2 regions of the Klebsiella sp. KE9456 genome follow, and region 1 is predicted to be linked to the other one. Evidence: predicted binding sites of a transcription regulator. Region 1 holds the regulator's gene; the other holds the start of a gene.
The links. The regulator ArgR, encoded in region 1, controls arginine synthesis, uptake and breakdown. The targets are predictions, from matches to a motif close to ANTGAATAAAAATACANT.
Positions count from the first base shown of each region.

Region 2: the regulator ArgR is predicted to act here: its motif matches at 2,850-2,867, upstream of argC (N-acetyl-gamma-glutamyl-phosphate reductase).

Region 1 covers NZ_JBDYQK010000021.1:24,890-30,935, reverse strand. The annotation lists gene degS (outer membrane-stress sensor serine endopeptidase DegS) at 1-262, shown strand, start outside; gene mdh (malate dehydrogenase) at 542-1,480, opposite strand; gene argR (transcriptional regulator ArgR) at 1,892-2,362, shown strand; gene yhcN (peroxide/acid stress response protein YhcN) at 2,717-2,980, shown strand; gene yhcN-B (DUF1471 family stress response protein YhcN-B) at 3,083-3,349, shown strand; gene ABK821_RS19535 (barstar family protein) at 3,400-3,675, opposite strand; gene aaeB (p-hydroxybenzoic acid efflux pump subunit AaeB) at 3,798-5,765, opposite strand; gene aaeA (p-hydroxybenzoic acid efflux pump subunit AaeA) at 5,771-6,046, opposite strand, start outside.
Region 2 covers NZ_JBDYQK010000037.1:5,234-11,279, forward strand. The annotation lists gene ppc (phosphoenolpyruvate carboxylase) at 1-1,395, opposite strand, end outside; gene argE (acetylornithine deacetylase) at 1,651-2,802, opposite strand; gene argC (N-acetyl-gamma-glutamyl-phosphate reductase) at 2,991-3,995, shown strand; gene argB (acetylglutamate kinase) at 4,002-4,778, shown strand; gene argH (argininosuccinate lyase) at 4,856-6,046, shown strand, end outside.

The sequences.
Region 1 (6,046 bases):
TACGCAAGGTGGCGGCAGTCTCGATCAGATCCAGGGGATCGTGGTGAACAGCGTCGCACCGGATGGGCCAGCCGCCCTGGCGGGGATCCGCGCCAACGACGTGATTATCTCGGTTAACAATAAGCCTGCCGTTTCGGCGCTGGAAACCATGGATCAGGTGGCGGAGATTCGCCCGGGATCGGAAATTCCGGTGATCATTATGCGTGACGATAAAAAAATCACCCTGCATGTCATCGTACAGGAATATCCGGCAACAAATTAACAAGCTCGCCCGGACAAGGGAACGCTTTTAGTCAGCAAATTTAGCCCTGACCGGGGATCTGACCAGAAACCCGGTTACGGTCATCAGCGACCACCACACAGGCCACGCGATCTGATGTTCCCGCGGCATCATTCATGCAAACATCCCGGAGCGACTTTTGCCATAGCTCTCGCTCTCGCTGGCGCCTGCCAGTCAAAAGACAGATTTGCAGTCATTAAGGAGCCAGAGAAGCGCGTAAAAAGCCGGAGCGCAGGCCCCGGCTTCCCTTTTCGTTAAACGCTATTTGTTCACGAAATCCTCGCCGAGGGCGATATCTTTCTTCAGCGTGTCCAACATACCTTCCAGAGCATGTTGTTCAAACGCGCTGAGTTTACCGATGGGCCGCCGCTCTTCTACACCATTTTTACCTAACAGCAGCGGCTGTGAGAAAAAGCGGGCATATTGACCATCGCCCTCAACGTAAGCGCATTCCACCACCCCTTGTTCGCCCTGCAGGGCCCGCACCAAAGAGAGGCCAAATCGCGCGGCGGCCTGGCCCATAGACAGCGTTGCTGAACCGCCGCCAGCTTTTGCCTCAACAACTTCAGTGCCTGCATTCTGAATGCGTTTGGTTAAATCCACCACTTCCTGCTCGCTAAAGCTCACGCCCGCAATTTGTGACAATAAAGGCAGAATCGTCACCCCTGAGTGGCCGCCAATAACCGGTACGTCTATCGCCGTTGAAGATTTATCTTTCAGTTCGGCAACAAAAGTATTAGAACGAATAATATCCAGCGTGGTGACGCCAAACAGCTTGTTCTTGTCATAAATACCGGCTTTCTTTAGCACTTCCGCCGCGATCGCCACGGTTGTATTGACTGGATTGGTAATAACGCCAATGCAGGCTTGTGGGCAGGTTTTGGCAATCTGTAGCACCAGATTCTTCACAATACCGGCATTGACATTAAATAAATCTGAACGATCCATGCCGGGCTTACGCGCCACGCCTGCGGATATCAGCACCACATCGGCGCCTTCCAGCGCTGGCGTCGCGTCTTCACCGGAAAAACCTTTGATTTTTACATCGGTAGGGATATGACTAAGATCCACCGCCACGCCCGGCGTGACCGGAGCGATGTCGTACAACGAGAGTTTTGAACCTGAAGGCAGTTGGGTCTTAAGTAGTAGGGCAAGCGCCTGGCCAATTCCACCAGCTGCGCCGAGGACTGCAACTTTCATCCTAAACTCCTTATTATGGTTAATATCGTCTTTCGTTACTCCGTGGCCGGGACCTTAATTCACGAGATGAATAATTACAATAATTATGGTTGAAGAATGCGTCGTTGCGCGTAGCAATGCAGCAACATTGCGTTTCTCCCTGGGGCCGATCATCCAGCAAAGCGTAGTACCGGAACGACTACTGGTTACAATACACCCAGCGTGTTCAACAGAACAATATCATTTAATAACATTTTATTTACTTTTCCCGCAATTTGCGCACCGTGACGAAGGCATGTTCCTGATTAGTTTTTTTTGCTAAAATATGCCCCCTTCATAATATTTTTTACGCTTCTCCCCTGCGGATTATTTGCATAAAAATGCATGCTTATGCATAATAAGACGGTTTTTACCACCATAATTGGGTGACTTATGCGAATTTCGGCAAAACAAGAAGAACTGGTTAAAGCGTTTAAAGCGCTGCTAAAAGAAGAAAAATTCAGCTCTCAAGGTGAAATCGTACAAGCATTACAAGAAGAAGGTTTCGATAATATCAACCAATCGAAAGTCTCACGTATGCTGACGAAATTTGGCGCGGTACGTACGCGTAATGCAAAAATGGAAATGGTTTATTGCCTGCCTGCCGAGCTTGGTGTGCCGACCACCTCCAGCCCGTTGAAAAATCTGGTGCTGGACATCGACTATAACGATTCAGTCGTGGTCATCCGTACCAGCCCTGGCGCGGCACAGCTGATCGCCCGCCTTCTGGACTCCCTTGGCAAGGCTGAAGGTATCCTTGGCAGTATCGCCGGAGATGACACCATCTTTACCACACCGGCCAGGGGTTTTTCCGTTAAAGAGCTGCATGACGCCATTCTCGTCCTGTTTGAGCAGGAACTCTAAACGACGTCCCTCTGGTTAGCGCCAGGGGGATGCCTTTCAAAAAATTATCATTTCTTTAACATTTCGTGTGTTTTTTCGCCTCTATACATTCCTTTACCTAATGGTTCAGTCTAAAACGCACAAAAGATCAAATCCATATATCATAATGATTTAATTGAATATATCAGGCAATAACGGCCAAACGATGATATTTGTAATTCTTATACGTTATAAGAAAGATACTTCTTTGTAATCATTATCGATAGAAATAATTAGCACGGTATTAATATTTTCAGTTATTAGTGTATACTTGATTTTGTGATAGGGGTCACGAAACAAAAGCCCCTGACAAAAAGATTCGACGAGGTCAATATCATGAAAATCAAAACCACTGTAGCAGTACTGAGTATCCTCTCTGTCCTCTCTTTTGGTGCTTTCGCCGCTGATGTTATCAACGGCGAACAGGCTCAAGGCCGGCAGGCCATCGGTACCGTTTCCGTTAGCGCAGTCAGTTCCTCTCCGATGGACATGCGCGAAATGCTGAACCAGAAAGCGCAAGAAAAAGGGGCTTCTTCTTATCGCATTATCGAAGCGCACGCTGGTGACCAGTGGCACGCCACGGCTGAACTTTATCAATAAGATTTAATGAGAGTTGATAATTAACTGAATACAGAATCTCTTCAGCGGCCAGGTTGATCGCAACCTCCTGCCGCTGCAATGACTAAGGTTGGAGAAAAGATCATGAAAAGCGCAATGATTATCGCATCCCTGGGACTGGCATCCGTTCTCTCTTTCGGCGCGAATGCGGCAGTCAACCAAGTGAACGCAGAGCAGGCACAAAATCTGCAGTCCATGGGTACCGTCTCTATTTCTCAGGTAGGCAGCGCCCCGATGGATATGCGTCAACAACTGGCGGCTAAGGCCGAGAAAGAAGGCGCCAGCAGCTACCGTATTATTGAAGCCCGTACTGGCGATAGCTGGCACGCAACGGCTGAGTTGTACAAATAAACCCTCGTCGTCTTATCCGACGACTTGCCCCTGCTCTGTCAGGGGCCTTTTTATGCCTGACGCAGATTAAAACGCAGCGCGCCTTCCAGCTCTTCTTCCGCTTCATCAAACAGCAAAATTAATGCGCCAAATCGCCGACGCTGATTATCGTTTAAATGAATAAACTGAATCTCCAGCGGTACTGGCAGCAACCCGCCGGTCACCGCGTCCCACAGAGAATCAAGGTTATTCACTTTCTCACGTTCTAAAGCAAAGGTACGCGAAAACTGGCGATAAAAATCCTGCTGCTCGATTATGCCATCAAAGTCAAAGGTATAAGTCATCATCACACGCATCCTGTCCACACCTGCAACCCGAATTATTTTGGGTATATCTCCCCTGATCCGGCGTCTCTCTCCACGCTGGTGGTAGAGTCGTTACTCTGATGATTAAGTATAGTGATTCGCTGCTAACTGCTGGTGAGAACATGCTGATATTTATGGAGTACCTCCACCAGCCTGCGTACAGGTTCGGTCACCTGCCCAGACGCGTCCCATTGCTGCAATTTTTGCTGATAAATATCCAGCTCATTAAGCAGACGGGTAAAATAGTAGCGCCGCTTATCATCATTACTGGCGGAAATAACGCGATCCGCCGTACGACGTAGCTGCCGATGAAACGCCGACAAATCATCGTTTATGGGAACGGGCGCATCACGCAAACGCTGATGTGCGATGATCAGGGTCAGCGCCAGACGAAAACGGGCGATATCGCCCGGAAACTTATTCAGCAATAGAAAAAGCTGGCGATAGAGTGCCGGTAAATGGTTCTCTTTACGCCGTGTCATATTGGTCGTCAGCGACGACACTGCCGCGGAGACAAACTGGTTGAGCAGGACCCTCCCGGTGCGGGCCCGCGAATTATCGCGCACCAGCAATATGACCATCAGCGCGAGGAAACATCCCACGATCTGCCCTAATGCGCTATCGAGGAACTGGTTAAACTCAAACTGCATCGGATTATCGAGCACCAGAATATTGATCGTGCTGGCCAGCGCCCCCAGCGATCCCAGCCGCCGTTTTTGTACCTCAATGCCGATAAAAAACGCCATCGCCGCAAGGCTGATGCATAATAACAGCATACTTTGCTGGGTCGCAGGCATGATCACAAGGAAAAACAGTGCGCCCAGCGGCAAAGCGGCCAGCGTGCCATAAAGGAAATCAATCGCCACCATCCGCGGATTGGGCAGACGCATCGCCAGCGAGGTGACGACAGCAATCATCACCATTGCCCCACTCCCCGAAGTCCAGCCGGTCCACAGCCAGAACAGCGTACCAAGGATACAAGAGATCGAAGTACGCCAGAAGTTGACCATCGCATGATGACGCTCAGCAGACTCAGCTTTAACAACCACCTCGCCCTGTAGCACCTCATCCTCAATACGGCTGATTTTAGTATTACCGACAACGCCTCGTTTTAATAACAAATAACGCGTCGCAGCACCAACCCAACTGTAAATCGTCACCGGCGTATTATGCTCCCCTTTCCAGGTAAGAAAACGGCGCATGCGCTTGAGTTGTCGGTGCACATCCTGAACGGTTTCAACCGGCTCGGCAAACAGTTCACGGTAATCACTGGTAACCATCTCAGGCCGTGTATTCTGAATTAAATAGGTTTCACAGGCCTGGGTAATTAAAGTCAACGAAAGGGTATTGATTGCCTTCAGGCGCTGATTGGCCTTTGCCCAGCGTGAAGACTCCATAATCAGATTACTGCGCATGCCTTCCATTGCATTTGTTCGGCGAACCAGCGCGCCCCAGGCGCTGTCGGTTTCCTCTTTGTCGCCGTGGGCCACGCAAAGCTGCATCAGACGATATTGCGCAATCAGCAGATTATCCAGCTCAAGGTCGATCTCTTTTTTTATCGAACGCGGTGAAAACACCAGGTCGGCCATGATTGCACTGACGATACCAACCACAATTTCGCTGCAGCGTTCGACGGCAAATTGTGGCGCCAGCATCGGCTCTTCATGGATAGTGATGATAATGATAAGCGCGGTATAACCCGCCAGCCCCCAGGCATAAGAGTTTTCTACTCGTACCAGTGATGAAATCCAGGTGCAGAATCCCGCCCACAGGCAGCAAACCAGCAACATAAGCAGCGGTGCGCGGATCATCAACATTGTAATCGCCAGCGCGGCAAAGCAACCGATAAAAGTGCCGATGATACGCAGCATCCCGCGATAGCGAATCGCCCCAGAGTAAGGCTCTCCCCCGGCGGCAAATGCTGGCCCTGCGGCGACAATCGCCGCGGTCAGTACTGCCCAGCGCGGCGTTTCCAGTTGGAAGTGGAAACCGACGAATAATGCCAGCACCACCGCGCAGGCTAACTTAACGGCAAACCGGAGATGCCGGGGGTCAATCGTGAAGATCCCCATAACGATTAACCGAACTCACGCAGGCGCATCGCCAGTTTCTGGAAGATGTTCGCCTTGCGGATATCACGATCTTTTTTCCCCGTAATTACTACCGTCGCGGTGGTTCCCGCAGGCCAGAGATTACCCTGCTGATGATCAAGATGAATGCGCACCGGTACGCGCTGTGCAAGGCGTACCCATTCAAGATTAGAATCAATCGAAGCCAGCCCTTTTGCATCACTACTGCTGCTGGTATTAGTAACCCCTGCCGCGATGCTATCTACAGTACCTTTAAGGATATG
Region 2 (6,046 bases), on a different contig from region 1:
ACCGCGCGGCGCTTCGGCGATCACTTTACAGGTCTCAAGCACTTCACGCGTGTCATCGCTCGGCTCCCATTGGCGAGGCAGCAGAGGACGCTTGGAATTCAGTTCGCGGATCAAGAAGGCCTGCTTATCGGCTTCAGACCAGCTTTCATAGTCGCCAATGCCGAGATAGCGGGTCATCTCACCCAGCGCTTCGGTATGACGGGTGCTCTCCTGGCGGATATCAATACGCACCAGCGGTACGCCAAAGGCTTTTACGCGGCGCAGGGTATCCAGCAGTTCGCCGTTGGCGATGATGCCCATGCCACAGGCTTGTAGCGATTGATAGCACGCATAGAGCGGCTCCCACAGCTGTTCGTTTTGCGTGATAAGACCTGCCGGCTTCGGCAGCTTCTGCCCCTTCAGTCGCGCTTCCAGCCAGCTTTGTGTCTCCATCAACTGGGTGCGCAGTTTTTTCATTAAGAAACGATAGGGTTCTTCCTGCGTGCCCGCCAGTTCGCGCAGTTCGTCGGTGCATTCGACCATCGACAGTTCGGAAATCAGTAACTGGACATCTTTCAGGAACAGGTCAGTTGCTTTCCAGCGGCTGAGCAGCAAAACGTGGCGGGTGATATTGGCAGTTACGTTCGGGTTGCCATCGCGGTCACCGCCCATCCAGGAGGTAAAGCGAACCGGAACGAAGTCCACCGGTAACCGATAGTTGAGATTATCTTCCAGCTGTTCGTTTAGCTCACGAAGGTAGCCAGGCACGCCTTCCCACAGGCTGTTTTCAACGACGGCGAAGCCCCATTTGGCTTCATCAACCGGGGTCGGGCGGTTCTTGCGGATTTCATCGGTGTGCCATGACTGGGCAATCAACTGGCGCAGACGGCGCATGATCTGGTGACGTTCATAGTCAGCGATATCGCTGTTATCGAGTTGCTTCAGACAACTGTTGATTTCCCCCATCTTGTGGATCAGCGTGCGACGCGTGATTTCGGTCGGATGGGCGGTCAATACCAGTTCCAGCGACAGGGATTCAACTGCTTGTTTAATTGTCGTTTCGTTGAGATCGGGTTGGTCTTTGAGCTTTCTCAGGGTTCGGGCAATCACTTCCGGGTTACTGGCGGCTTCCCCTTTCGGCGAAATACTGTGGTATTGCTCAGCGGTATTCGCCAGGTTCAGAAACTGGCTAAAGGCGCGCGCCACCGGCAGCAGTTCGTCGTTTGACAAGTTTTGCAGCGTGGTGAGCAGTTCCTTTCGGTTGGCTTCATTGCCTGCGCGAGAAGATTTGGACAACTTACGGATAGTTTCAACACGATCAAGAATGTTTTCTCCCAGCGCATCCTTGATGGTGTCGCCCAGCACCTTACCGAGCATACTGACATTACTTCGCAAAGCGGAATATTGTTCGTTCATGTTAACCCAGACACCCCATCTCATTTTATTTTGTTATATCCGGCGCTCGATAAGTTTGAGCGGTGGATAAGCAACCGTCTTTTATAAAGCCACGTAAAAACCCCTACGTCAATTGTTGCGAAATCGCTTCAGCAAACGAATAAATTGCGACAATTTGCGAAATTTAACTCAGAGGTCGCTTGATAAGTGTTGCTTATGAGTATGTGCCGATTGTCACCCTCCCGATTGAAGGGAAATAATCGGGAGGGGCATGTTTTAGTGCCAGCAAAAATGGTGGATTACCTGAGTGATAAGCTCACGGGTTGGCTTAATAAAGCGCGTTTCCAGGTACTCATCCGGCTGGTGGGCTTGATTGATCGAGCCGGGGCCTAATACCAGCGTCGGGCAGAGAGTCTGAACAAACGGCGCTTCCGTACAGTAGTTCACCACTTCGGTTTGCGCGCCGAGCAGTTTCTCCACCACCTCAATCAGCTTATGGTCCGGCGGGCATTCGTAGCCAGGGATAGGCGGATGCAGTTCGGAAACGGTCAGACGCCCGGGCCAGCGTTCGCTCACCGGAGCCAGCGCTTCGTTCAACAGTCCATTGAGATCGTTAAGGGTCATACCTGGCAGCGGGCGAATATCCATGTGCAATTCGCAGCAGGCGCAAATGCGGTTGGAGGCGTCGCCGCCGTGAATTGCCCCGAGATTGAGCGTGGGGTATGGAATGGTGAAAGCGGCGTGGTGATAACGCGCTTTTAAATCGTCGCGCAACTGCATAATGCGGCCGATGGCGTCATGCATCAGTTCAATGGCGTTAACGCCGCGTGCCGGATCGCTGGAGTGGCCGGATTGCCCCTGGATGCGAATCGCGTTGGACATATGGCCTTTGTGGGCCCGCACGGGCTGCAGCGAAGTCGGCTCACCGATAATGGCGCAGTCCGGTCGTAGTTGCGTGGTTTCAGCGAAATAGCGGGCTCCCGCCATGCTGGTTTCTTCATCGGCCGTTGCCAGAATATAGAGCGGCTTCTTTAGTTTAGTAACGTCAACATCGCGCAGTGCGTCGAGAATAAACGCGAAGAAGCCTTTCATGTCCGCAGTACCCAGACCGTATAGCTTATTGTCATGTTCAGTCAGGGTAAAGGGATCGCGGGTCCAGCGACCGTCATCAAACGGGACGGTATCCGTATGCCCGGTAAGTAACAGACCGCCAGCGCCGTGGCCGGTACTGGCCAACAGATTGAATTTATTCCGCGTGTCCGGCACGGGCTGAACTTCAACGTTAAAACCGATATCGCGGAACCATCCCGCCAGCAAATTGATTAAAGACTCATTGCTTTGGTCCAGCGCCTCTTCGGTTGCGCTGATGGAAGGTGTGGCGATCAACGCGCGATAAATCTCGATAAATGGCGGTAAATTGTTTTTCATTGTTGACACACCTCAGGTCGTGATAGTATCAATATTCATGCATTATTTGTGAATAAAAATACATTATCGTTGAGCGTAAGAAAACCCATCGAATGTAAGGATGATACTTTTACGGCTCAACAGAGTGGGGAAGGCTACGGTCTTCCTGGGCAAATAGACGTAAGCAAGAAAGAAGGTGAAGAGCCCCAATGTTGAACACGCTGATTGTGGGCGCCAGCGGATATGCCGGCGCAGAGCTAGTGGCCTATGTAAATCGCCATCCTCATATGACCATAACCGCTTTAACGGTCTCCGCGCAAAGTAATGATGCCGGAAAATTAGTTTCCGATTTGCATCCGCAGTTGAAAGGTATTGTCGATCTGCCGCTGCAGCCGATGTCCGATATCAGCGAGTTTAGCGCTGGGGTGGATGTGGTTTTCCTCGCCACCGCGCATGAAGTGAGCCATGACCTTGCGCCGCAGTTTCTCGCGGCTGGTTGCGTGGTGTTCGATCTCTCCGGCGCATTCCGCGTGAATGACGGCGCCTTCTACGAAAAATATTACGGTTTTACTCATCAGCATCCTGAACTGCTGGAACAGGCGGTTTACGGCCTGGCCGAGTGGCGCTCTGAGGCGCTGAAAAAGGCGGCATTGATCGCGGTACCCGGCTGTTATCCGACCGCGGCGCAATTGTCGCTGAAACCGTTGATCGATGCAGGCCTTCTGGATCTTAACCAGTGGCCGGTGATCAATGCGACCAGCGGCGTCAGCGGCGCCGGGCGTAAGGCCTCTATCGGTAATAGCTTCTGTGAAGTCAGCCTGCAACCCTATGGCGTTTTCAACCATCGCCATCATCCGGAAATATCCACACACCTCGGCGCAGAGGTGATTTTTACCCCGCATCTGGGTAATTTTAAGCGCGGGATTCTGGAAACCATCACTTGTCGCCTGAAGCCTGGGGTCAGTAACGAGCAGGTCGCAGCAGTGTTCCGGCAGGCTTATGCGGATAAACCACTGGTACGTTTATATGATAAAGGTGTCCCGGCGTTGAAAAATGTCGTGGGTCTGCCATTCTGTGATATTGGTTTTGCGGTCCAGGATGAACATATCATCATCGTGGCGGCGGAAGACAATCTGCTGAAAGGCGCGGCAGCGCAGGCCGTACAGTGCGCAAATATTCGTTTCGGTTTTGCTGAGACGCAGTCTCTTATTTAAGGTGTGATGATGAATCCTTTAATTATCAAACTCGGCGGCGTCCTGCTGGATAGCGAAGAAGCGCTGGAGCGCCTGTTTACGGCACTGGTGAACTATCGTGAAGCGTATCATCGCCCGCTGATTATTGTGCACGGTGGCGGGTGCGTGGTTGATGAATTGATGAAGCAGCTCAATTTGCCGGTACAAAAGAAAAACGGTCTGCGGGTAACGCCGGCGGATCAGATCGACATTATTACCGGTGCGCTGGCGGGAACCGCTAATAAGACGCTGCTGGCGTGGGCGAAAAAACACGGTCTGGCTTCTGTCGGGCTGTTCCTCGGCGATGGCGACAGCGTTAAGGTGACTCAGCTTGATGAAGAACTGGGCCACGTCGGGTTTGCTCAACCGGGCTCCCCGACGTTGATCAATACGCTGCTGGCGGGAGGGTATTTGCCGGTAGTGAGCTCAATTGGCGTGACTGACGACGGTCAGTTGATGAACGTTAACGCTGACCAGGCGGCGACGGCGCTGGCGGCAACGCTCGGTGCAGACCTGATTCTGCTGTCCGATGTCAGCGGTATTCTTGATGGTAAAGGCCAGCGCATTGCTGAAATGACGGCGGAGAAGGCTGAACAGCTGATCGAGCAGGGTATTATCACCGACGGGATGATCGTCAAGGTGAACGCCGCGCTGGATGCGGCTCGTACTTTAGGTCGCCCTGTGGATATCGCTTCCTGGCGTCATGCCGAGCAGCTCCCGGCGTTGTTTAACGGTACGCCAATCGGCACGCGTATTCTGGCATAATTAATTTATCATTTTTGTCGGCCCGGTAAGCGCAGCCCACCGGGCAGTAAAATTCAAAGATATTAAGGAAGCATGTTATGGCACTTTGGGGTGGGCGTTTTACTCAGGCAGCGGATCAGCGGTTCAAACAGTTCAATGACTCTTTGCGCTTTGACTATCGCCTGGCGGAGCAGGATATCGTTGGCTCTGTTGCCTGGTCTAAAGCGCTGGTGACGGTCGGTGTATTAACCGCCGATGAACAGCAGCAACTGGAAGCGGCGCTGAATATTTTACTGGAAGAGGTGCGGGCTAATCCTCAGCAAATCCTCGCAAGCGATGCCGAAGATATTCACAGCTGGGTAGAAGGCAAGCTGATCGATAAAGTCGGCCAGTTGGGGAAAAAGCTGCATACCGGACGTAGCCGTAATGACCAGGTCGCCACTGACCTGAAGCTCTGGTGCAAGGATACGGTTGTGGAGCTGCTGTCGGCGAATCGTCAGTTGCAAAGCGCGCTGGTCGAAACCGCGCAGAATAATCAGGACGCGGTGATGCCGGGTTATACTCACCTGCAGCGCGCGCAGCCGGTGACTTTTGCGCACTGGTGTCTGGCTTATGTTGAAATGCTGGCCCGTGATGAAAGCCGCCTGCTGGACACGCTGAAGCGTCTGGACGTCAGCCCGCTGGGCTGCGGTGCGCTGGCGGGTACGGCCTATGAAATCGATCGTGAGCAGCTTGCAGGCTGGCTGGGATTCTCTTCGGCGACCCGTAACAGCCTGGATAGCGTGTCCGATCGTGACCATGTCGTGGAACTGCTGTCCGATGCCGCCATCGGTATGGTGCACCTGTCGCGTTTTGCGGAAGACCTGATTTTCTTTAATACCGGCGAAGCGAACTTTGTTGAGCTCTCCGATCGCGTAACGTCCGGCTCTTCCTTGATGCCGCAAAAGAAAAACCCGGATGCGTTAGAACTGATCCGCGGCAAATGCGGTCGCGTGCAGGGTGCGCTGACGGGGATGATGATGACCCTCAAAGGGCTGCCGCTGGCTTACAACAAAGATATGCAGGAAGATAAAGAAGGGATGTTTGACGCGCTCGACACCTGGCTCGACTGTCTGCATATGGCGGCGCTGGTGCTGGACGGTATCCAGGTGAAACGTCCGCGTTGTGAAGAAGCGGCGCAGCAGGGTTATGCGAACGCGACCGAGTTGGCGGATTATCTGGTCGCTAAAGGCGTTCCGTTCCGTGAGGCGCACCATATTGTTGGTGAAGCGGTGGTTGAAGCCATCGCC